4 regions of the Streptomyces sp. NBC_00316 genome follow, and region 2 is predicted to be linked to each of the others. Evidence: riboswitches for the same ligand, from Rfam matches in the RefSeq annotation. Region 2 holds a riboswitch; each other region holds the start of a gene.
The links. Region 2 has a riboswitch for cyclic di-AMP ahead of OG878_RS02930 (transglycosylase SLT domain-containing protein). Riboswitches for the same ligand answer to the same signal wherever they lie in the genome.

Region 1 (5,903 bases), 730 kb from region 2:
CGTGGTGGACGGCGAAGAGCTCCGTATCGCGTTCTCGGACTCCGTGCAGCGGCTCGATCTCACGCTCCACTACCGGATGCGGGACGACTCCGATGTGATCGAGCGCTGGGCCACCGTCACCCATGCCGGCCCCGACGGGCCGCCGCTGGAGCTGCTGCGCGCCGACGCGGCCGCCTGGACCCTGCCCGCGCGCGACGGCTGGCGCCTCAGCCATCTGCACGGGCGCTGGGCGGCGGAGACGCAGCTCGTGCGATCGGAGCTGACCTACGGCGAGAAGGTCCTCTCCAGCAGGCGCGGCCACACCGGGCACCAGGCCCTGCCCTGGGTGGCGCTCGACGCGGACGCAGCCGCCACCGAGGAGCACGGCGAGGTGTACGGCTGTGCGCTCGCCTGGTCCGGGTCGTGGCGGATCGCCGTGCAGCAGCTGCCCGACGGGCTCGTGCAGATCACCGGCGGGGCCGGATACGACGAGTCCGGGCTGCTGCGGCTCGCACCGGGGGAGACGTACACCACGCCCGTGTTCGCCGGCCTGTGGAGCCCCGAAGGATTCGGCGGGGCGAGCCGGGCCTGGCACGCCTGGCAGCTGGCCCACGTCGTCCCGGATGCCGCGAGCCTGCGGCCGGTGCTCTACAACTCCTGGGAGGCGACCGGCTTCGACATCGCGGAGGACCAGCAGCGCGCCCTCGCAGTCCGTGCAGCGGCCATGGGCGTCGAACTGTTCGTGGTGGACGACGCGTGGTTCGGGCGGCGCACCAGCGACCGGGCCGGACTCGGGGACTGGACCCCGAACCCCGAACGGTTCCCCGGTGGGCTGAAGCCCCTCGCCGACGAAGTGCACGCGCTCGGCATGCAGTTCGGTATCTGGGTCGAACCGGAAATGGTCAACGCCGACAGTGATCTGTATCGCGCGCACCCCGATTGGGTGCAGCACTTCCCCGGGCGGACCCGGACGGAGTTCCGTCATCAGCTGGTGCTCAATCTCGCCCGGAGCGATGTGCAGGCCTATCTGTGGGAACAGCTCGACACGCTGCTCTCCAGTGCCCCGGTCGACTATGTGAAATGGGACTTCAACCGCTGTTTCTCCGATGCGGGCTGGCCGGGCGAGGAGTATCCGCAAAGGCTCTGGACCGCACATGTGGATGCGTTGTACGCGTTGATCGACCGATTGCGGGCCGCCCACCCCGGTGTCGCCTTCGAGTCCTGTTCGGGCGGCGGCGGCCGGATCGACCTGGGGATCCTCGCCCGTACCGACCAGGTGTGGACCTCCGACAACACCGACCCGCTCGACCGGCTCGCCATCCAGGAGGGCTTCGGGCAGATCCATCCGGCGCGGGTGATGGCCGCCTGGGTCACCGACAGCCCGAACGTCCAGCTCAACAACCGGGTCAGCTCGCTGCGCTTCCGTTTCGTGAGCGCGATGGTCGGGGTGCTCGGAGTCGGCGGGGATCTCACCGAGTGGAGCGACGAGGAGCTGGCCGAGGCCCGGAGCTGGGTGGACCTCTACAAGGAGATCCGCCCGGTGGTGCAGCACGGGGCGCTGTACCGGCTGCGTGCGCCGCGCGGCGGTCTCAGTGCGGTGCAGTACACGCACGGTGACGAGACGGTGGTGCTCATGTGGCTGGAGGCGCAGAGGTACGGGGAGCGCCCACCGGCCCTGCGGCTGCGCGGACTCGACGCCGCGGCGACGTACACCTGCGTGGACACCGGGGTGGTCCACCACGGCTCCGTGCTCCTTCATCAGGGGCTCCGCACGGGGCTGCGGGGGGACCTGGACGCGCGGGTGCTGAGACTCCGCCGCGGAGAATGTTCATGACATGTCCGTATTGGTGCATTTAGCGGAACATGCCCCATTTAAACGGGAGATGATCGGCGACTCGTGAGCGGGATCATATCCGTGACGGTGTGTGGCGGCGCGGCGGGTGGGTAATCCGTCTGCCGCGCGGAATTCCAAGATCCCTGATCCACGGAGTGTGACCGGAATTCCGCGCCGATTTCCCGGCGTCGATTCCGTTGCGGAACCGGAGGCTTGTTATGCCCGTCCTCGCTCGTTTACGGTCACCGTCAATCCGGATGGACCGCCAAATCCTGCCGCCGTCCGGAATTCACACCCACTCATCGCGTGGCAGGAGCGGGGGAACCAGGTAAGCCGCCGATCGGGAAATCCGGCCGGCTCGGGGTGAAGTCGCACGACCTGCGACCGGGCATCTCCAGCCCTAACCCGACAGCTCACCTCGCAGGCGCCGGAGAGGAAATACTTCATGCCCATATCGGGTAAGCACCGCCGTCCGAAGTCCAGCACCATCGCTCGTGGCGTCGCCGCCGCCGGCGCCGGCGGGGCCGTCATCGCCCTTCCGCTGCTCGGCGCCACCGGTGCCCACGCCGCGGAGCAGGCCGTGCCCGCCGCCGCGAAGTCCGCCGCCACGGTGAACGCCGCCCCGGCCGCCCCGGTCGTGAAGAAGCAGGCCGAGACCCGGACGTACTCCGTCGTCTCCGGCGACTACCTGGCGAAGATCGCCGCCGACCAGAAGGTCGAGGGCGGCTGGCAGAAGCTGTTCCAGGACAACCGCACGGTCATCGGTGAGAACCCGAGCCTGATCGTCCCCGGCATGAAGCTGACCCTCGGCGGCACGGCGTCCGCCGCGGCCCCGTCGACCGCCCCCGCGCCGGCCGTCAAGCCTGCGGCCGCCCCCAAGCCCGCGGCCGCCGCCGGCGAGAGCAACAGCTCCGGCTACGTCCACCCGGTGCCCGGCAAGCACACCACCAACTACCGTGCGTCCGGCGCCAACTGGTCCAGCGGCAGCCACACCGGCATCGACTTCCCGGTCGCCACCGGCACCAGCGTGAAGGCGATCACCTCCGGCACCGTCGTCACCGCCGGCTGGGGCGGCGCGTACGGCAACCAGGTCGTCATCAAGCACGCCGACGGCCGCTACTCGCAGTACGGCCACCTGTCCTCGCTCTCCGTCTCGGCGGGCCAGACCGTGACCGTCGGCCAGCAGGTCGGCCTGTCGGGTGCCACCGGCAACGTCACCGGCCCGCACCTGCACTTCGAGGTCCGCACCGGCCCCGCGTACGGCTCGGACATCGACCCGGTCGCCTACCTGGCCTCGCACGGCATCTACGTCTGATCCGATCGGGCCTGATCCGAACGGCTGGGTGAAGGGGCGGTGCGCGGCGGTGCACCGCCCCTTCACTTATTCCCCCTTTACCAAAATCTGACCGGGTGGTCTATGTCACCTCCCGTCAACCCCTTATTACGGTCGCGTAGGTCACATTCGGCGGTGCAGGATGTGCCCTTGTGGCAGACGATTCGAGAAAAAATCAACGTGGCGTCAGTAACCGGTATGGCGCGATCGGGTCGTACGCAGCGATTGGCGACAGCTTCACCGAGGGAGTCGGTGACCTGGGTCCGGACGGAACCTTCGTCGGCTGGGCGGACCGCTTCGCGGTACTTCTCGCGGACCAGCTCCCCGACCCCGATGCGGCGACGGACACCGGCGGAACCGATGGATCCACCGGTCCGGCTCACGGGAATTTCCGGTACGCCAATCTCGCCGTACGCGGACGCCTCCTCGACCAGATCGTCGAGGAGCAGGTACCGCGCGCCAAGGAACTCGCCCCCGATCTGGTGAGCTTCTGCGCGGGCGGCAATGACATCATCCGGCCCGGCACCGACCCCGACGACGTGGCCGAGCGCTTCGAGCGCGCGGTCGCCGAACTGACCCGGTCCGTCGGCACTGTCATGGTCACCACCGGCTTCGACACCCGCGGCGTTCCCGTGCTGCGTCATCTGCGCGGCAAGATCGCCACGTACACCGCCCATGTGCGCTCCATCGCCGACCGCTACGACTGCCCGGTCCTCGACCTGTGGTCGCTCCGTTCCGTACAGGACAGGCGCGCCTGGGACGACGACCGGCTCCATCTGTCGCCCGAGGGACACACCCGGGTCGCGCTGCGCGCCGCCCAGGTCCTCGGCCTCGATGTGCCGGCCGACCCCGACCAGGAGTGGCCGCCGCAGGCCCAGCGCGGCACGCTCGAAGTGCGCCGCGACGACATCCACTGGGCGCGCGAGTATCTGGTGCCGTGGATCGGACGGCGGCTTCGCGGCGAGTCATCCGGCGACCACGTCGAGGCGAAGCGCCCCGACCTGCTGCCGCTGTAGTCGCCGCGTCGTACGCGATCACCGGACGGGCCCGTTCTCCCTCGGGCCCGTCCGGTTCTCCTCAGTCCCGTCCCGCGATCGAGGACAGCGGCAGCAACGGGCGTTCCCCGTGCCCCGGTGCGTGCAACGGGCCGGCCGGAACGCGCTCCAGGACGCCACCGGCGAAGACGTCGTACAGCGGCAGCGTCTCCAGATGCACATATCCGATGTGGCAGTCGCACACCGCGAGCGGACAGGCCTGCGGGCCCAACGCCCGCCGGTAGCTGCCGTCGTAGAGATTGCCGAGCTCGGCCGGGACGAAGTGGCAGCGACGCACCGTCCCGTCCCCGTCCACCGAGACGACCGACTCGCCGGTCCGGCAGGGCAGGCCGGCCGAGCGGTGCGGATGCCGGCTGTACGGGAAGAGCGGGTCGAGCGCCGTCCAGCGGTCCGCCTCCTCGTCCGTGTACGTGTGGCCCTCCGCGGCATTGACCCAGAGATAGACCTCGTCGGGCAGATCGGCGCGCAACCGCCGCGCCTCGTCGAAATGGCCGTCGAGGCCGACGACGCCGACGCTGTGGCGAACCCCCAGAGCGGTCAGCTCACGGCACTTGGCGAGGAACCGGTCGTACGGTGTCTGCCCCGGGTGGTACGTGCACCACAGCGCGATCCTGTCGCGCGCGGTTCCGTCCGCCTCGGCCAGCCACCGTGTCCGACCGCTGAGATTGGTCTGGATCGCGACCCGCCCGATGTGCGGCAGCTGCGCCAGCTCGACCAGTGCCCTGCGGTACCAGGAGCGGACCAGCCCTTCGCCCCACGGCGTGAACAGCACCGAGATCCGGTCGCCGGTCTGCGCCGCCACCCACGCGGTGAACCGCTCCAGCGCGGCACGGTCCGCGCGCAGCTGCTCCGGGCTGTCGCGCCGCTTGGCGAACGGGCAGTACGGGCAGTCGTAGTCGCACGACGCCAGCGGACCGCGGTACAGGATCGTCAGGTCCATGGGCGCGCTCACTTCAGTTCGTACGCGGCCATCGCGGCCCGTACGGCGGGGGAGAACAGCTCGGGACCCAGCGCGTCGGAGTGCGCGAGGCCCTCGGGGGAGAGCCGCAGCAGCCCGGCGGCGCCGTCCAGCCAGCCGCGTGCCTCGAACCGGTTCAGCTCGCTGCGGAAGTCGTCACCGGGCCAGGTGCCGAACCGCTCGTGGTAGTCGGCCGCCTGCAGACCCCGGGCCTGCAGCAGCGACTGCAGCAGATGGCGTCTGCGCGCCTCGTCGCCGTCGACATACCGGCCCACTTCGGCGCGCGAGAAGTCCTCGGCGGCGGTGTAGCTGTCGATGATCGCCCGCACCTCCCGCATCTCCACCGCGTAGTCGAACGAGTAGTGCAGCCGCGAGGTGTACGAACGCGCGCCGCACCCCAGGCCGATCATGCCGTCCGTCTGGCACGCATGGTCGGTGGGGCCCTCCTGCGGGGCGCCGGTGCGACGGAACATCCGCATGGAAACCTGCTCGTAGCCGTGGGCGAGGAGATGGTCCCGGCCCGCGCGGTACAGCCGCAGCCGCTGCTGGTCCCATGCCGCGTGCGCCGCTGCCTCGGCGCCTGCGTCGGCGCCGAGCCGGCCCAGACCGGTCAGCGGGCGCACGTAGAGCGGATAGAGATAGAGCTCCTCGGGATGCCAGCCGAGCGCGGCGTCCAGCGAGGTCCGCCAGCTGTCCTCCGTCTGTCCGTCGATGCCGTAGATCAGGTCGATGTTGAGGACCGGG
Region 2 (5,903 bases):
CCGGGTCCGGCGGATGGTCGGCGCCTTCGCCCCCGGCCGCGTACTCAATCCCAAAACGGCACGGAGCCAGCTCATGGGCGGGATGCTCTGGGGACTGGGCCAGGCGCTCCTCGAGGCGAACTACATGGACCCGCACCGTGGCCGCTGGGTGGCCTCCGGCCTGGGCGACTACCTCGTCCCGGTCAATGCCGACGCCCCCGAGGTGGAGATCGAGCTCATCGAGGTGGAAGACAAGATCGTCAACCCGCTCGGCGTCAAAGGCGTCGGGGAGGTCGGGCAGGTCGGCGCCGCGGCAGCGATCGCCAACGCCATCCACCACGCCACGGGGCGCCGCATCCGCAAGCTGCCCATCACCATCGAGGACCTGCTCTGAGGATCTCGTCGGCGGCCGGGAGAACACCCCCGCCGCCATGGACGACCGGCCGGTTTGCCGGGGCCGCCGGGCAGTCGCAGGCTGGATGCATGGGGCTCCCCCACAACGCCACGGAGATGCTCAGCGGCTGGGCCGTCGGGACTCCCGGACCCATCGGTTCCGGTCCCCTGGTGCGGACCCACCGCCGAGTGACCGCGCCCGGCCCTGATGAGCTGCTGCTGCGGGTGGAGGCCTGCGGAGTGTGCCGCACAGATCTGCATCTGGCCGAGGGGGACCTCGCGCCCCACGCTCCGTCGACCATTCCCGGACACGAGATCGTCGGCCGCGTGGCAGCGGTCGGAGACTCTGTGACCCGGTTCGGCGCGGGGGACCGCGCCGGCGGCGCCTGGCTGCGCCGTACCTGCGGGTCGTGCCGCTACTGCAGAGCGGGGCGCGAGAACCTCTGCCCCGCGTCCGCCTACACGGGGTGGGACGCGGACGGCGGCTTCGCCGAGTTGGCCGTCGTGCCGGAGGCGTTCGCCTACCGGCTGCCCGAGTCCCGCGACGCCGCTCTGCTCGCTCCGCTACTGTGCGCGGGAATCATCGGCTACCGGTCACTGCGCCGCAGCGCGTTGCCGGCGGGCGGCCGGCTCGGAATCTACGGCTTCGGTGCGTCGGCCCATCTCGCCGCCCAGGTGGCTGTGGCCGAGGGGGCGACCGTCCATGTGATGACGCGTTCCGCGCAGGCGCGTGAACTCGCCATGTCCCTGGGTGCTGCGTCGGTCGGCGGTGCGTACGACGGTCCCCCGGAGCCGTTGGACTCGGCGATCCTGTTCGCTCCGGTGGGCGACCTGGTGCCGGTGGCTCTGGAAGCCCTGGACCGGTCGGGCACCCTCGCGATCGCCGGCATTCATCTCTCCGACATTCCCGTGCTCAACTACCAGCGGCATCTCTTCCAGGAGCGGAACCTGCGCAGCGTCACCTCCAACACCCGCCGGGACGGCCGGGAGTTTCTCGAGCTCGCCGAACGCATGGATATCCGGGTCACCGTCAGCCGGTACCCCCTGGACCGGGCCGACCGGGCACTCGCCGACCTGGCCGCGGACCGGGTGAACGGCGCCGCGGTACTCACCACCGGCTGACCGGCCCGATGAGAGCCGTACAAACCAGGCGTAAGCTTGACAAAATGCCTGTACACCGCAGTCGGGCGATGGAGGCGGCGCATGACCGACCCCTACGGCTTCCTCAAGTTCCCCCGCAGGCCCGTCCCGGCGCGCCCCGTCGAGGAGCGGCTGAACGACTGGCACGAGGTCTACGCGGGGCAGGCGCGGCTTCCGCTCATCTCCGAGCAGGCGGGGCGCTGCATGGACTGCGGCCTGCCGTTCTGCCACAGCGGCTGCCCGCTGGGCAATCTCATCCCCGAGTGGAACGCGTACGCGAAGCAGAACGACTGGCGGGCCGCGGCCGAGCGACTGCACGCGACGAACAACTTCCCGGAGTTCACCGGGCGACTGTGCCCGGCGCCGTGCGAGGACGCCTGCGTACTGACCATCAACACCGATCCCGTGACGATCAAGAACGTCGAACAGGCGATCGCCGACGAGATCTGGGCACGCGGGTACGCATCGCCTCGGCCGCCCGAGCAGCTCAGCGGGAAGACCGTCGCCGTCATCGGCTCCGGACCCGCCGGACTGGCGGCGGCGCAGCAGCTCACCCGTACCGGTCACACCGTCGCCGTCTACGAGCGCGCCGACCGCATCGGCGGACTGCTGCGCTACGGCATACCCGCGTTCAAGATGGAGAAGCACCACTTGAACCGCCGCATCGAGCAGATGCGGACGGAGGGCACGAAGTTCCGCACGGGTGTGGACGTCGGCTGCGATGTCGACGCCGCCGAACTCTCGGGACGTTACGACGCCGTGGTCATCGCCGTCGGGGCCACCGGGCAGCGGGAGCTGCCCGTCCCCGGCCGCGGGCTGAACGGCGTCCATCAGGCCATGGACTATCTGACCCTGGCCAATCGGGTCAGGGAGGGCGACTACGTCGCGCCCCCCGTCTCCGCCGAGGGCAGACACGTGGTGATCATCGGGGGCGGGGACACCGGCTCGGACTGTCTGGGCACCGCGCTGCGCCAGGGAGCGGCGTCCGTGGTGCAGCTGGACATCAACCCGGAGCCCGGTGAGGTCCGGCGGGACACCGAGCCCTGGCCCACGTATCCGAAGGTCTACCGGATCTCCCATGCGCACGAAGAAGCCCGGGGACGTGCGGGAACGGATCCACGGGTCTTCGCCTCCGCCACCCTCTGCTTCGAAGGGGACCTGGCCGGGCATGTGCGTCGGATACGTCTGGTGGAGGTGGAGCCCGAGGCCAGACGACCGCGACCGGGCACCGAGTACGTGATCACGGCGGATCTGGTCCTGCTCGCGCTCGGCTTCTACGGCCCCGAGCGCGGCACCGGACTGATGAGACAGCTCGGGCTCGCACTGGACGACCGCGGGAACTTCGCCCGGGATGCCGCCTTCACGGCCGAAACGGCTCAGCATGCCGGGCGGACGCCCGGCACCGGCCTGGACGGGGTGTTCATCGCCGGTGACGCGGGACGCGGCCAGTCCCTGGTGGTGTGGGCCATCGCGGAGGGGCGGTCCGCCGCGGCCGCGACGGACCGCTACCTGAGTGGTTCCACGGTGCTGCCTGCGCCCGTCGCCCCGGGGGACCGGCCCCTGGTGGCATGAGCGCTTCCGGGGCTGAGCGCGCGTCTCCGGGCGACATACGCCGGACGGGTGGCGAGGGGACTTCTCCCTCACCACCCGTCAGGCGTACATCAGTGCCGGCAGGGCCGGGCGTCAGTAGGCCCCGAAGACGTTGTCGATCGAACCGTACTTGGCGGCGGCGTAGTTGCACGCGGCGGTGATGTTGGCGACCGGGTCGTAGATGTCCATCGACGTACCGGGCACGTGGTAGGCCTTGAACGTGGGGTCGATGACCTGGAGCAGGCCCTTGGAGGGCGTTCCCTTGGCGGCGTTCGAGTCCCAGTTGTTGATGGCCTTCGGGTTGCCCGAGGACTCACGAATGATGTTGCGGTGGATGCCGTCGTAGCTGCCGGGGATGCCGTTCTTGGCCATGACGGCCAGCGACTCCTTGATCCAGCCGTCGAGGTTGTTCGCATACGTGACGGGCTGCGCGGCAACCGGAGTGGAGGAAACAGGAGCCGCGGACTCGGACTTGGCGCCTATGGTCAGGGTCATGCCCGGGCGAATCAGGTCGGGGCTGGCTCCGATGACCTGTCGATTGTCCTGGTACAGCTTCTCCCAGCCGCCGCTCACGGAATACGCACGAGCGATCTTGGAAAGGGAATCACCTATGATCACGGAATAGGTGGTCGGCGTGGCCTTCTGCGCAGCAATTCCCTTGACGGAAACGGCAGTCGGCGCCACAGCCTTTTGAGCGGCGGCGGGCTGCGCCGGCGCGGCCGAGGCGACGGTTGCGCCGAACACCGGAAGCGCGAGAGCAGCGCCGCCCGTGCCCACCGCGATGAGACCGCGGGTCAGCGAATTGGGCTTGTGACGACGGTGGTTACCCTTTGCAGGCATTGCGAATTCCTCTCCGTCGCCTACGAGGTGAGCTGTCGGGTTCGGGCTGGAGATGCCCCGCCGCATATGAATGCGACTTCACCCCGAGCCGTTCCGGATTCCGGATCGGCGGCTTACCTGGTTCCCCCGCTCCTGCCGTACGTAAGTGGGTTGGGTTCCCGGACGGCGGCAGGATTCGGCGTTCCATCCGGATTGACGGTGACCGTAGGCGAGAAACACCGGACGAAACAAGCCCCGAATTCCCGATCGCAATTCATTTGCAAGATCGATTCACTGGAATCCGTGTTGCCGACGCCACATCCCGGAGTGAGTTTTCTTGGCACAGAAGGGAACCGGACAGCGCTCGGAGTCCTCCCTCACCACAAACGTGACTCTCACCACTAAGTCCGAAATGGGCGATTTGCGCGGCACCAATCACCCTGAGGCGAAACCCACTTGAGGTGGAATCCAAGGGTCAGAGGGAACAGCTCCCCCAAATCGCCCATACCGGCACATCTGCCGCGATCGTTGCGCACGCAGTGAGACCCGGCACCGCAGAGGCGGTGCCGGGTCTCACTGCGCGGACGCGCGGATCGGGGGAACGCGGATCAGAAGAAGACGCCGCAGCGCAGCAGGACGTTCGCGTAGGGGCGCGCCTCGCCGGTGCGTACCACCAGCCGTGCCCCCGCCGACAGCGCCTTGAGCTCGTCGTGTGCGACGAGCTCAAGGCCGGGCAGGCGTTCCTGCAGCAGCCGGGCGGCCTCCGGATTCGCCTCCCCCACCTCGCTCGCTGCCGTGGCGCCCTCGATCACCAGCTCGTCGAGGAGTCCCTCGAGCACGTCGGCGAAGGAAGGGATGCCGGCGCGGAAGGCCAGATCGACGACGCGCGGACCGGCCGGGACGGGCATGCCCGCGTCGCAGACGAGGACCGCGTCACCATGACCCAGCTCGGCCAGTGCCCCGGCCAGATGGCGGTTCAGGATTCCGGCTTTCTTCACAGCGCTGAGACCTCCTCGGCGGTCGGGAAGGACTCCTGGGCGCCTTCCCTGGTGACGGCGGCGGCACCCACCCGCACGGCGAAGGCGGCAGCCGTCGTGAGGTCCTCGCCCCGGCTCAGACGCCAGGCCAGGGCTGCGGTGAAGGCGTCACCGGCGCCGGTGGTGTCCACGGCGTCGACCCGCAGGCTCGGAACCCGCACCACGGTGTCGGTACGGCCGTCGGCGACCAGCGCGCCCTCCGCACCCAGCGTGACCACCACCGACTGCGGGCCGAGGGCCAGCAGCCCCCGCGCCCAGTCCTCGGGACGGTCCCCGGCCGTGGCGCCGAGCATGAAACGGGCTTCGTGCTCGTTGACGACCAGCGGGTCGCAGGCGTCGAGCACGTCCGCGGGCAGCGGCGCGGGCGGCGACGGGTTCAGTACGAACCGGGTGCCGGCCGGCCGGGTGCGTGCCACCTCGGCCACGGTCCCCAGGGGGATCTCCAGCTGCGCCGAGACGACGCGGGCACCGGCGAGCAGGCCGGCGGCGGCGCGGACGTCTTCGGGGGTCAGCCGGGCATTGGCCCCGGGCGAGACCACGATGCTGTTGTCGCCCGACGGGTCCACCGTGATCAGCGCGACGCCGGTGGGCGCCCCGCCGACCTGGACACCGCCGGTGTCCACACCGGCCGCACGCTGCGATTCCAGCAGCAGCCGCCCGTGGGCGTCGTCGCCCACCCGGGCCAGCAACGCGGTACTCGCGCCGAGGCGGGCGGCGGCGACGGCCTGGTTGGCCCCCTTGCCGCCCGGGTGGACGGCCAGATCGGAGCCCAGCACGGTCTCGCCCGGCGCGGGCCGACGCTCGACGCCGATCACCAGGTCGGCGTTGGCCGACCCCACGACCAGCAGGTCGTAGTCGTGCATCACTGTCCTACTTTCACTCGCGTGAGGGGTGGGGCGGGTCAGGAGAAGTCGGCGACGTTCTTCCCCGTCACGACCTTCACCG
Region 3 (5,903 bases), 3.1 Mb from region 2:
AACGCGGTCGCGGTCAGATGGGCGGAGAGCGCGGCGCCGATGCCGCGGCGGCGGAAGGTGCCGGCGACGGCGAGACCGGCCAGTTCGGTGAGGCCGTCGACCGGGACCGAGCAGCCGCCCGCGCCGGCCGGTACGCCGCCCAGCAGGGCGAGCGCCGCCACTCCGCCGCCCGCCACCGCGTTGCGCAGCCATGCGGCTTCGCCGCCCTCGGGCTCCCCGGTACCGCCGTAGCCGTGGTGCTGCACGCGGGCGGCGACGTCGAACTCGGTGTCGGTGGCAGGTTCGGCGATGACGAGGGCGTCCACCGGCTTCGGCTCCGCGAGATCCCCGGCGGCGCAGGCCAGGACCGGCGCCAGGTTCTCCACGGTGAAACCGGCGGCGGCCAGAGCGGGTTCGACCGCGGGTGCGCCGCCGCGCAGGTACTCCAGACGCGGCATCCGGCCCCGCTCCCGAAAGGCGGCGATGAGCGCCTGCACATCGGCCGCGGTCGGTTCGGCGTCACGGTCCGGGATCGCGTAATTCGCGTATTTCAGGGACCAGTTCGGGTTGTAGCGGATGGTGAACGGGCCGATCCGGAGATGGTCGGGGGAGCGGAGGGCGAGCGTACGGATGTGGCTCTGGACGTCGGCGTCCATGGGCATGTGCGGTTCTCCTCGATCCGGCCCGGTCCGGTGGAATTCCGGACCGCGGAGCCGGAGCCTATGCCACCCGGGTCGCTCCGGCGAAAGGCATTTGGTCGATCGGCGCGATACGGATCGGTGCTCCGGGGCGCGGTGCGTGGATCATCTGGCCGTTGCCGATGTACAGGCCGACATGGCTGACACCGGAGTAGAAGAACACCAGGTCGCCGGGGGCGAGTTCGGAGCGGGAGATGCGCTGTCCGGCGTTGATCTGGGTGTACGTGGTGCGGGGGAGCGAGACGCCGGCCGAGCGCCAGGCGGCCTGGGTCAGTCCTGAGCAGTCGTACGAGGACGGGCCGGTCGCGCCCCAGACGTACGGCTTGCCCAGTGCTCCGTAGGCGAACGTGATGGCCTCCGCGGCACGGGCGTTGGGGGCGGCCTGGGTGCCGGCGCGCGGGGCGCTGCGATCGGCATGGGCATCGGCGGAGTGTGCGGTGCCCAACTGGTCGTAGGCGGCGCGTTCCGCGGGCGACAGCGTGTCCAGGAGTTTCTGGGCGTCGGCCAGCTTGCTCCTGACGGTCGCCCGGTGCTTCTTCAGTTCGGCCCGGCGGGCGCCCAGCGCCGCCAGCTCCTCGCTCGCCTCGGCACGCAGCTGGGCGATCTCGGTGACCTGCCGTCGCACCCTGGAGACCTCGCCGGCCTGCCGGTCGGCAACCCGGTCCGCGTACGAGGCCCGTTCCAGGTACTGGTCGGGGTCGGAGGAGAGCGCCAGCTGGACGGCGGGGTCGATGCCTCCGGTGCGGTACTGCGCGGCGGCGAGCGAACCGAGTGCGTTGCGGGAGGCGTTGAGGCGTTCGGTCCTGCGGGCGGCCTCGTCGCGCAGCGCGCCCAGCGACTCGGTGACGGTGGCCGCCTTCTCCTTCGCGCCGTTGTACTGCTCGGTGGCGACCTCCGCGTCGTGGTACAGCCGGTCCACCTTGGCCTTGATCTGGGCGGGGGTGAGCTGTGGCTCGGCATGTGCGGAGCCCGGGAGGGCGGCGGCGGTTGCAGCCCCGGCAAGGGCGAGGGTGGCTGCGGTGCGGGCAGCGGAGCCGGTGCGCGGGAGCTGCTTGGGTTTTCGATGAGCGGCCACGGGGGGCGGGGTTCCTTGCTCTCGACTGCCCGTCGGGGCCTACCGGCGGGCCCGCGGAGGTCCGGCGGCGGGGTGCCAACAGGGGGAGCGGCCCGCCACCGGACTCTTCGGCGGGGTGACCGGCCTGCCGTCCGGGTGCGGAGCGGCGGTGAGCCGGTCACCTGGATAGGGACGCTAAACCCGGGACAGGGAGGAGAGACGTAATGACTGCTATTGCCTGAATTTGGCGAGGCGATGTCCTCGAGTGACCGGGAAAACCGCACCGGGTTCAGACAGCCGGTGCAGGCCCGACTGAAATGCCGAGGAGACCCCACCTCGCCGAAGAGTGGTGATATGGCCCCGGCTAGGCTGCGGCCCCATGGACGTACTCATCAATGTCTTCGTCGCGCTGCACATCATCGGTATCGCCTCCCTGCTGGGCGGCTTCCTGACCCAGATGAAGGCGATGGGTGCCGGCACGGCGCGCTTCGTCCCGGCGATGCTGCACGGTGCGCTGACCATGCTGGTCACCGGTGTCGTGCTGGTCGGGCTCAACCAGGCGGACGACCACCCGGTCAACAACATCAAGATCGGCGTGAAGCTCGCGGTCCTGGTCGTGATCCTCGCGCTGGTCTACGTCAAGCGGGACGAGGAGAAGGTCGAGAAGGGCGTCTTCGCGGCGGTCGGCGGGCTGACGGTCGCCAACATCTTCATTGCGACGCTCTGGACCTGAGCCGGTCCTCCCGGCCGACGGACGAGCCCCTGCGGATCCTTCCGAAGGGGCTCGTCGCATGAAGCGCATGGATCCGCGCTGCGGGGAGCGTGCTAGGCGGGCCGCACGCTGCCGTAGATCGGCATGTAGTAGATCGACTCCTCGCGGACGTTCGCCCCCGGCTTCGGGGCGTGGACCATCATGCCGTCCCCCTCGTAGATGCCGACGTGGCTGATGTCGTCGTAGAAGAAGACGAGGTCGCCCGGCTGCAGATCCGCCGTCGCGATCCGGGTGCCGATCTCGACCTGGTCCCAGGTGGTGCGCGGTATGTCGACGCCCGCGGCCTTCCAGGCGGCCTGGGTCAGTCCCGAGCAGTCGTACGAGGAGGGGCCGGTGGCACCCCAGACGTACGGCTTGCCCATCTGGGAGCGGGCGAAGGCGAGGGCCTTCTCCCCCTTCGTCGTCGTCGTGGTGGTGCTGCTGCCCGAACCGGTCCCGGTGCTCGTCCCCGTGCCGCTGCCGGATGCGGCCTGCTGCGCCGCCTCGTCCGCCTTGCGCTTCGCCTCGGCCTGCTGACGGGCGAGTTCCTCCGCCTTGCGCTTGGCCTCCGCCTCCTTCTTGCGCTCCAGCGCCGCGAGCCGCGCCTTCTCCTCGGCCGTCAGCTTCGACAGCATCGCGCGCGCCTCGCCCAGCTTCTTCTGGACGTTCTCCTTGCTGGTCCGCAAGGTGTCCTGCGACTCGGTGAGCGCCTCCAGGCTCGTCACCGCCTCCGCCCGCTTCTTCGACGCCGCGGCCTGCTGCGTACGGAAGTCCGTGACGGCCTTCTGCTGCCGGCCCGCCATCCGGTCCATCAGCTGGTTCTGGTCGAAGTACGACTGCGGGTCGTCGGCCAGGAAGAAGGTGGCGGTCGGCGCGATGGAGCCGGTGCGGTACTGCGCAGCCGCGTAGTTGCCGAGTTCCCTGCGGGCTTCGTTCAGCTTGTCGGCACGCCTGGCCACATCGTCCAGCAGGGCGTCGACCTTGCCCCGCTGTGCGGTGGAGGCCTCCTTCGCCTGGTTGTACTTCTGGGTCGCGGTGCCCGCCTGCCGGTAGAGGTCGTCGACCTTCTTCTGCACATCCTCGATGCTGGGCTTCGGCGAGGCCGGGGCGGCCGTGGCGCTCTGTGTGGACAGCAGGGTCACACCTGCCAGAGCGGCCGTCGTGAGTCCGACAGCGGGGGTGGTGCTGCGCACCCGGGTGCGCGGTTTGCGGTGCGACGCCAAGGCAGGCATCTCCTTCCGTGGACCGCCTACCGGGTTAGCTGTCGGGTTCGGGCGGAACGGAAGGCTGCCCTACGGTCCGAGTGGGGACATGGACCGATTCACCCCGGTTGTGCGTATGGGTCCCCGGTTCCGAACTCCCGTGAAGGCAGCCCGGATTCGGCGCGGGTGCCCGTTTCGGCGTGGATCGCCTCAAGGGAGGACGGGCCGCCCGTCGGAGCACGCTAGCCAACCCATGGTGCTGCTGTGAAGGTTGATGTTCGATATGCCCGATACATTTTCGTGACCTTGGCGACGGGGCGGCGGTACGGGCCCGGCAGCCCGTCCTTCCCTTACGGGACGTGGCCGGACGATCTCCGTACGTGCTCGCACGTCCGCCCGTGTACGCACCGTGCTTCACCATGCGGCCCGCACGGTGTCGGTGCGGCGGCCTAGACTCGTCAAGCGATGAGCAGCCTCTTTGACGACAGCTTCCTGGCCGGCCTCCAGCACTCGGAGGAAGAGCCCCCGCCGCCCCCCGAGGACTCCGCACCCGAAGCGGTGCCGGAGGACCTCTTCGCGGGCGTATTCGACGCGCCCCCGCCACCCCGGGACGCGTACTACCGGGACGGCGCCCACCGCCCCGTCATCGACGCTGCCGCCCTTCTCGACGGGCTGAACACCGAGCAGCGCGCCGCCGTCGTGCATGCGGGGTCACCGCTGCTCATCGTCGCCGGAGCCGGCTCCGGCAAGACCCGGGTGCTCACCCACCGCATCGCCCATCTGCTGGCCGAGCGCGGGGTGCACCCCGGCCAGATCCTGGCGATCACCTTCACCAACAAGGCCGCGGGCGAGATGAAGGAGCGCGTCGAGCAGCTCGTCGGACCGCGGGCGAACGCGATGTGGGTCATGACGTTCCACAGCGCGTGCGTACGGATCCTGCGCCGCGAGTCGAAGAAGCTCGGCTTCACCTCGTCCTTCTCGATCTACGACGCCGCCGACTCCAAGCGGCTGATGGCCCTGGTCTGCCGCGATCTGGACCTCGACCCGAAGCGCTTCCCGCCGAAGGCGTTCACGGCGAAGGTCTCGAACCTGAAGAACGAGCTGATCGACGAGGAGACCTTCGCCGGTCAGGCCGCGGACGGCTTCGAGAAGACGCTCGCCCAGGCCTACGCGATGTACCAGTCCCGGCTGCGCGAGGCCAACGCACTGGACTTCGACGACATCATCATGACGACGGTCCACCTGCTCCAGGCGTTCCCCGATGTCGCCGAGCACTACCGCCGCCGCTTCCGGCACGTCCTCGTCGACGAGTACCAGGACACCAACCACGCGCAGTACACGCTCGTACGCGAACTGGTGGGCCCGGCCGGACCGGCCGACGCCCCGGCCGAGCTGTGTGTCGTGGGTGACGCGGACCAGTCGATCTACGCCTTCCGCGGCGCGACCATCCGCAACATCCTCCAGTTCGAGGAGGACTACCCGAACGCGACGACGATCCTGCTGGAGCAGAACTACCGCTCCACGCAGACGATCCTCTCCGCGGCCAACGCGGTCATCGAACGCAACGAGAGCCGCCGTCCCAAGAACCTCTGGACGAATGCGGGCGAGGGCGCCAGGATCACCGGCTACGTCGCCGACACCGAGCACGACGAGGCGCAGTTCGTCGCCGACGAGATCGACCGGCTGACCGACGCGGGCGACGCCAAGGCCGGAGACGTCGCCATCTTCTACCGGACGAACGCGCAGTCCCGCGTCTTCGAGGAGATCTTCATCCGCGTCGGCCTGCCCTACAAGGTCGTCGGCGGCGTGCGCTTCTACGAGCGCAAGGAGGTCCGGGACGTCCTGGCCTACCTCCGAGTCCTCGCCAACCCCGAGGACACCGTCCCGCTGCGCCGCATTCTGAACGTGCCGAAGCGCGGCATCGGCGACCGCGCCGAGGCGATGATCGACGCACTGTCGCTGCGCGAGAAGATCACGTTCCCGCAGGCGCTGCGCCGCGTCGACGAGGCGTACGGTATGGCGGCCCGGTCGGCGAACGCCGTCAAGCGGTTCAACACGCTGATGGAGGAACTCCGCACGATCGTGGAGTCCGGCGCGGGCCCCGCAGTGGTGCTGGAGGCCGTCCTGGAGCGGACCGGCTATCTCGCGGAGCTCCAGGCATCCACCGACCCGCAGGACGAGACCCGCATCGAGAACCTTCAGGAACTCGCCGCCGTCGC
Region 4 (5,903 bases), 4.1 Mb from region 2:
GTCGGTCCCCCTCGTTAGGGTCATGGGGTGTCCGACGGGTCTGTGCAGCAGCAACAGTCGCAGCCGGCCGTCCCGCTTCTCGAGGAGCAGCGGGTCGGCGAGATCCTGGCGGCCGTACCGGAACGGGGCCAGTGGCGCTACCGGCCGCGCCGGGTCGGGACGGTGTGGCGGAGCAGGACATTCCGTATCGCTGCGGTGTTCACGGTGCTCGCGCTGTGCGGGTTGGTGATCCTGGCCCTCGTCCGCGCCGAGACCGGCACCGAGGGCTTCCTGGTCGGGCTGGGGCTGGCCGTGCTGCCCGTCCCGCTGCTGATGGCGGCGTTCCGCTGGCTGGACCGGGTCGAGCCGTGGCCCTGGCGGAATCTGCTCTTCTCCTTCGGCTGGGGCGCCTGCGCCGCCGCCCTGGTCGCGATCATCGCGAATTCGTTCGCGACCCACTGGATCGCGACGGCCACCGCCGACCCGGCAAGTGCGGACACTCTCGGGGCCACGGTGATAGCCCCGGTCGTCGAGGAGAGCGCGAAGGCCGCCGCGGTCCTGCTGATCTTCCTTTTCCGGCGGCGGGACTTCAGCGGCGTCGTCGACGGTGTGGTGATCGCCGGCTTCACCGCGACCGGCTTCGCCTTCACCGAGAACATCCTCTATCTGGGCAATGCCTTCGGCGAGGACCAGCAGATCGGCTCGGGCTTCGCGTCGGTGACCGCCGCGACGTTCTTCGTACGCGGGGTGATGACGCCGTTCGCGCATCCGCTCTTCACCGTGCTGACCGGTCTGGGCTTCGGCTTCGCGGCGATGGCCGCACGCCGCCGGCGCCTCCGCCGGATCCTGCTGCCGCTGCTCGGGCTGTTTCTCGCGATGGGTATGCACGCCCTGTGGAACGGCTCGGCGGTGTTCGGCCCGTACGGCTTCTATGTCGTGTACGGGGTGTTCATGGTTCCGGTCTTCGGGCTGGTCACCTGGCTGGTGATCTGGTCGCGCCAGCGTGAGCTGCGCACTCTGGAGACCGAGCTGCCCGCCTATGCGGCGGCCGGCTGGCTGACCCCGGCCGAGCCCCTCGCGCTCTCGTCGATACGGGCCCGCGGCATGGCCCGGGACGTGGCCCGCCGCCAGCAGGCGCACGGGTACGCAGCGCCGTACGCGACCTCCTACGCCGGCCCGGGCTACGGCTACCCGGCGCCCGGATACGCAGCCCCCGGATATGCAGCCGTCGGATACGCGGCACCCGGATACGCGGCGGCCGGTCACCCGCAGCCCCACCTCCCGGCGTACGGCAGCAACCGGGTCGCGGCGCAGGTCCGCAGCCACGCCAGGGCGCAGGCCAAGGCGCGTGGCAAGGCGGCGGCCCGTGCGGTCGCCGAATACGAGTCGTTCGCGACGTCCCTGGCGTTCCTGCGGCGCCGGGCCCGCCGCGGAGTGGCGGACCCGGACTTCGCGGCGCGCGAGCTGGAACTGCTGCACCACCTCTGGCAGCGCAGGGATGTGGCCGGCCCCGCCCTGGCGTACGCGGCGCAGGCATCGGGTCGCCTGCGCCCCCGGTACATGCCCCCGGGGCCGGTCCCGGGACCGGCCCCGCACCAGCAGTACGGCGGCTACGGCCCCTCCCCGTATCTGCCGCCCCACACCCGGCCGCCCTACGGCAGCCGACCGCCCGGGCGCTCCTGGTAGGGACTCAGGCGGACGCTCCGGTGAGTTCCGCCAGCTCCTGCTCGGTCAGCTGAAGGCCGGCGACGGCCACCAGGGCGGGCATCTGCTCGACCGTGCGGGCCGAGGCGATCGGCGCGGCAACGGTCGGCTGGGCGGCGAGCCAGGCCAGGGCGACCGTCGCGATCTCGGCGTCGCGCTCCTTGGCGACCTTGTCGAGTGCGGCCAGGACCTTCTGCCCCCGCTCCGACTCCAGGTGCTGGCCGGCCTTTTCGGCGCGGGCGCTCTCCACCGACGCACCCGGGCGGTACTTGCCGGTGAGGAAGCCCGAAGCCAGGGCGAAGTACGGGACGGCGGCGAGCCCGGCGCGGGCGGCCGTCTCCTGGAGCTCGCCCTCGTAGGTGTCGCGGGAGACCAGGTTGTAGTGCGGCTGCAGCGCGACGTACCGGGCGAGCCCCTCGCGTTCCGAGAAGTCCAGGGAGGCCTGGAGCCGCTCCGGGCTGATGTTGGAAGCGGCGATGGCGCGCACCTTGCCGTCCTTCACCAGCCGGTCGAGGGCGGTGATGATCTCCTCGACCGGGACGGTCTCGTCGTCGAAGTGCGTGTAGTAGAGGTCGATGTGGTCGGTGCCGAGCCGGCGCAGCGATTCCTCGGCCGCGGCCTTGATGGTCGTGGCGGAGAGTCCCTTGTATGCGGGGTGGGAGCCCACCTTGGTGGCGACGACGACGTCGGAGCGGTTGCCGCGGGCGGCGAGCCACTTGCCGATGATCGTCTCCGACTCGCCGCCCTCGTTGCCCGGGACCCAGGCGGAGTACGCGTCGGCGGTGTCGATGAAGTTGCCGCCCGCCGCGGCGTAGGCGTCGAGCACGGCGAACGACTGCGCCTCGTCGGCGGTCCAGCCGAAGACGTTGCCACCGAGGGCGAGCGGGAAGACCTGAAGGTCGGAAGAGCCGAGCTTACGGAAAGAAGTCATAGTGGATCAACGAATTCCACCGCGCCCGCTATTCCATGCAGAGGGCATGTACACAGCCGGCATCCCGCCCGCGAGGGCGAGGCGCCGGGACCCGCGAAAACCGGACCGGCAGCCCTGACGTCGGGGGGTGAGCGTCAGGACTGCCGGGGTTCGGGTGCCGGGGAACCGGCGCGGGCTCAGACGGTGAGGCCCTTGTCGCGCAGCCAGGTCATCGGGTCGATGCCGGTCCCGGCCGGGGTGTGGACCTCCAGGTGGAGGTGGGGCCCGGTGACATTGCCGGTGGCGCCGACGCGGCCGATGGTGTCACCGGTGGTGACCTTCTGGCCGACGGTGACGTCGATCGACGACTGGTGGCAGAACCACAGCTCCGTACCGTCCTCCAGCTCCAGGACCGTGCGGTAGCCGTACGAGCCGGACCAGCCCGCCGACTTGATGGTGCCGGTGTGGACGGCCTTGATCGGGGTGCCGGTGGGCGCCGCGAAATCGAGGCCGGTGTGGTAGCCGGAGGACCACATCGAACCGGCTTCACCGAAGGTCGAGGTGATCGTGTACGAGGAGGTGGGGATGGTGTAGGAGGCGGCGAGCTTGGCGATCCGTTCGGCCTCGGCCTTCGCCTTCGCGGCTTCCTCCGCCTTCTTCTTCTCGGCGGCGGCCTTGGCCTCCGCGGCGTCCTGCTTCGCCTTGGCCTCGGCGGCGGCCTTCTCGGCAGCGGCCTTCTCCTCGGCGGCCTTGGCCTCCGCGTCGGCGGCGTTCTGCTGCTGCTCGGCCTGCTGGAGGATGCGGGCGCGCAGTGCCTCGCCGGCGTCGGTGGCGCCCTGCTCGGCCTCGGCGGTGGTGATGCCGGCGCTGGTGAGCGGGGCCGCGGAGTCTGCGGCCTTCGCCTGGTCGACGGAGTCGTCGGCGAACAGACTGCCTACGCCGGGAAGGGACTTGGCATCGGGGAGGTTGTCCGCGAGGGAGTCGGGAAGGGAGATGGAGACCGGCGGCTTGCTCTGCGCGGTGGCCATGCCACCCGCGCCGACGGCCGCGATGACGCCGACTCCGAGCACCGTGGAGCTGCGGGCGAGTCCGTTGCGCTGCTTGGCGACGCGATGCCTGCCGCGCACGGGGCGGACGGACTCCTCGGTGGGATTCCATTCCTCCCAGGACCGGTCACTCTCACCGAAGCCGTCGGCCGCGAGGTCAGTGGTGAACTCGGCGCCGAATTCGGTTCTCCGGTCGTTTCCGTACTCGCTCGCGAAGTCGGAGCCGAACCGGGAGGGGGCTTCGGGGGCAGGCTTGTTGGACGCCACGGGGGCGCACTCCTTTCCTTCCTTCTCGCCTACCGGGTTAGCTGACGGGTTCGGAGCAGGAAGGTCTCCTACGGATCCCTCTGCCTCTCACGAGACACAGGTGTCCGATTCACCCCATGTAGGTGGTTCCCCGGTTCCCTTGCGGAATTCGGCGCTCGCGCACGGTGCCGCCACTGACGACGGCTGGGACAACCGCGCTGCGTTATCGAACGTTAATAGACACACGGGCCCGATTCCAAGCCGTTCCCACTGATCGTTGACGGCCTTGGCCTGGACTTTACGGGACACAATCGGGCGGAATCGGGCGAGTTGATCGCCTCTCAGTCATTACCCGGTTTCTGACGTTGCGTCAAATGTTATGCGGAGCGGCGTCCTTCGGTCACGGACAGTGGCATCGGCCCGCACAGCCCTCTCACCGGCTCGGCCGAGTCTTCTCACCGGCTCGGATTTCCTTCGCTCGCACGCGCATCACGTCCCACGATCTTCACCGTCGTCCGCCGCTCCGGCTGCCCCTCCGCGGGGCGCTCGACAGCGAGCAGCGCCATGTCGTCGGTGGACTTGCCACCGGTGTGCAGCCGCACGTCGTCGGAGAGCGCGGACAGCAGCTCCTCGGGCCCGGGAAAGATCCGGCCGCGCAGCCGGGCCGCCGGATCGTAGAAGACCCCTTGCGGGTCTCGGGCCTCGGAGAGCCCGTCCGTGAAGGCGAGCAGCGTCGCACCGGCGGCCAGACCCCATACGTCGGCCCGGTCCGGCCACACCCCCAGGTCCATGCCGAGCGGCAGCGCGGGCACCGACGGCACCAGCACGTCCAGTGTGCCGTCGGGGTGGATCAGAATGGGCTCGGGGTGGCCGCGGTTGACGATCCGCACCTCGGCCGCGCCGGGCGGGATCTCGGCGAGCACGGCGGTCACGAACCCCTCGACCGGATCGATACCGCGCTGCCGCGCCCCCTCCCGCGCCAGCGCCCGTTCCAGCCGCTGCGCCACGCACTCCAGCGAGTCCTCCTGCTCGGCGGCCTCCCGGAACGCACCGATGATCACGGCCACCGCCTCGACCGCCTGGAGCCCCTTGCCGCGCACGTCCCCGACCACGAGCCGCACCCCGTGCGGACTCTCGGCCACGGCGAACAGGTCGCCGCCGACGTACTCGTCCGCCTGGGCCGCCTCGTACCGCGCCGCGACGCGGAGCCCCCCGATCCGGTCCATGGGGGCCGGCAGCACGGCCCGCATGGCGGTCTCCGCGATGAACCGCGCCGAGGCCAGCTGCTCATTGCTGTGCCGTACCACCCCGTTGATGACGACGGCGAGGATCGAGACCGTGAGCACGGTGAAGAACTCGATGACCGGCACGACGTGCATCAGCGTGCCACTGGCCGTCCGCAGCGCGACGATGGCGAGGACCGCGGCCGCGCCGGTACGGACGGTGCCGGCCAGCGAGACGAACGGGGCGGCGATCAACGGGGCCGCCACGAACAGCGGCACGGCGGTGAAGGCCGGCGGCGTGAAGTAGTCGAACAGCAGCCCGCCGACGATCATCAGGACCGGCAGCGTGCGGACGAACTGCCAGGCCCAGCCGTCGCCCAGGGCCCGCGCACCGCTCGGCCTCTCCGCCATCCCCACCTGTGTTCTCCTGCCCGGTGCGCCCTGTGACCTCCCAGGTTCGCCGGAGCGGCCTCACGCGGCGACTCCTCGTCGGCCAATGGGGGGAGAGGACACATACACGTCAGGCCCGGCACGCTCGCTGCGTGCCGGGCCTGACATTTCAGTAGCGGGGACAGGATTTGAACCTGCGACCTCTGGGTTATGAGCCCAGCGAGCTACCGAGCTGCTCCACCCCGCGTCGGTGAACACAACTCTACGCCATCCGGGACGGGCTGCTGACCAATTGAGGAATGAGTGCCGAACCGCCCGGCCCCCGGGCACGAGATCCTGTCCGTCCCGGCCCGCCCCAGGCCCTGCCGAACCCGGCCCGGAGCCGGTCCCCGGTCACTTCGATTC

Region 1: another riboswitch for cyclic di-AMP. It lies ahead of OG878_RS06205 (M23 family metallopeptidase); the one in region 2 lies ahead of OG878_RS02930 (transglycosylase SLT domain-containing protein).
Region 3: another riboswitch for cyclic di-AMP. It lies ahead of OG878_RS16450 (C40 family peptidase); the one in region 2 lies ahead of OG878_RS02930 (transglycosylase SLT domain-containing protein).
Region 4: another riboswitch for cyclic di-AMP. It lies ahead of OG878_RS21245 (M23 family metallopeptidase); the one in region 2 lies ahead of OG878_RS02930 (transglycosylase SLT domain-containing protein).

What each region holds. Positions count from the first base shown of each region.
Region 1 covers NZ_CP108023.1:1,372,880-1,378,782, reverse strand. Annotated here, with positions in the region: gene OG878_RS06210 (alpha-galactosidase) at 1-1,813, shown strand, start outside; cyclic di-AMP (ydaO/yuaA leader) riboswitch at 2,096-2,255, shown strand; gene OG878_RS06205 (M23 family metallopeptidase) at 2,259-3,128, shown strand; gene OG878_RS06200 (SGNH/GDSL hydrolase family protein) at 3,299-4,162, shown strand; gene OG878_RS06195 (STM4011 family radical SAM protein) at 4,224-5,141, opposite strand; gene OG878_RS06190 (STM4012 family radical SAM protein) at 5,150-5,903, opposite strand, start outside.
Region 2 covers NZ_CP108023.1:643,907-649,809, forward strand. Annotated here, with positions in the region: gene OG878_RS02915 (xanthine dehydrogenase family protein molybdopterin-binding subunit) at 1-373, shown strand, start outside; gene OG878_RS02920 (zinc-binding alcohol dehydrogenase family protein) at 463-1,494, shown strand; gene OG878_RS02925 (glutamate synthase subunit beta) at 1,576-3,084, shown strand; gene OG878_RS02930 (transglycosylase SLT domain-containing protein) at 3,196-3,942, opposite strand; cyclic di-AMP (ydaO/yuaA leader) riboswitch at 3,945-4,130, opposite strand; gene rbsD (D-ribose pyranase) at 4,530-4,919, opposite strand; gene OG878_RS02940 (ribokinase) at 4,916-5,821, opposite strand; gene OG878_RS02945 (ABC transporter permease/substrate-binding protein) at 5,860-5,903, opposite strand, start outside.
Region 3 covers NZ_CP108023.1:3,726,599-3,732,501, reverse strand. Annotated here, with positions in the region: gene OG878_RS16465 (GNAT family N-acetyltransferase) at 1-641, opposite strand, end outside; gene OG878_RS16460 (C40 family peptidase) at 700-1,752, opposite strand; gene OG878_RS16455 (hypothetical protein) at 2,111-2,464, shown strand; gene OG878_RS16450 (C40 family peptidase) at 2,557-3,714, opposite strand; cyclic di-AMP (ydaO/yuaA leader) riboswitch at 3,713-3,877, opposite strand; gene pcrA (DNA helicase PcrA) at 4,150-5,903, shown strand, end outside.
Region 4 covers NZ_CP108023.1:4,776,038-4,781,940, reverse strand. Annotated here, with positions in the region: gene OG878_RS21255 (PrsW family intramembrane metalloprotease) at 28-1,665, shown strand; gene OG878_RS21250 (aldo/keto reductase) at 1,670-2,614, opposite strand; gene OG878_RS21245 (M23 family metallopeptidase) at 2,791-3,906, opposite strand; cyclic di-AMP (ydaO/yuaA leader) riboswitch at 3,918-4,070, opposite strand; gene OG878_RS21240 (PP2C family protein-serine/threonine phosphatase) at 4,341-5,519, opposite strand; tRNA gene OG878_RS21235 (tRNA-Met) at 5,672-5,745, opposite strand; gene OG878_RS21230 (SPFH domain-containing protein) at 5,892-5,903, opposite strand, start outside.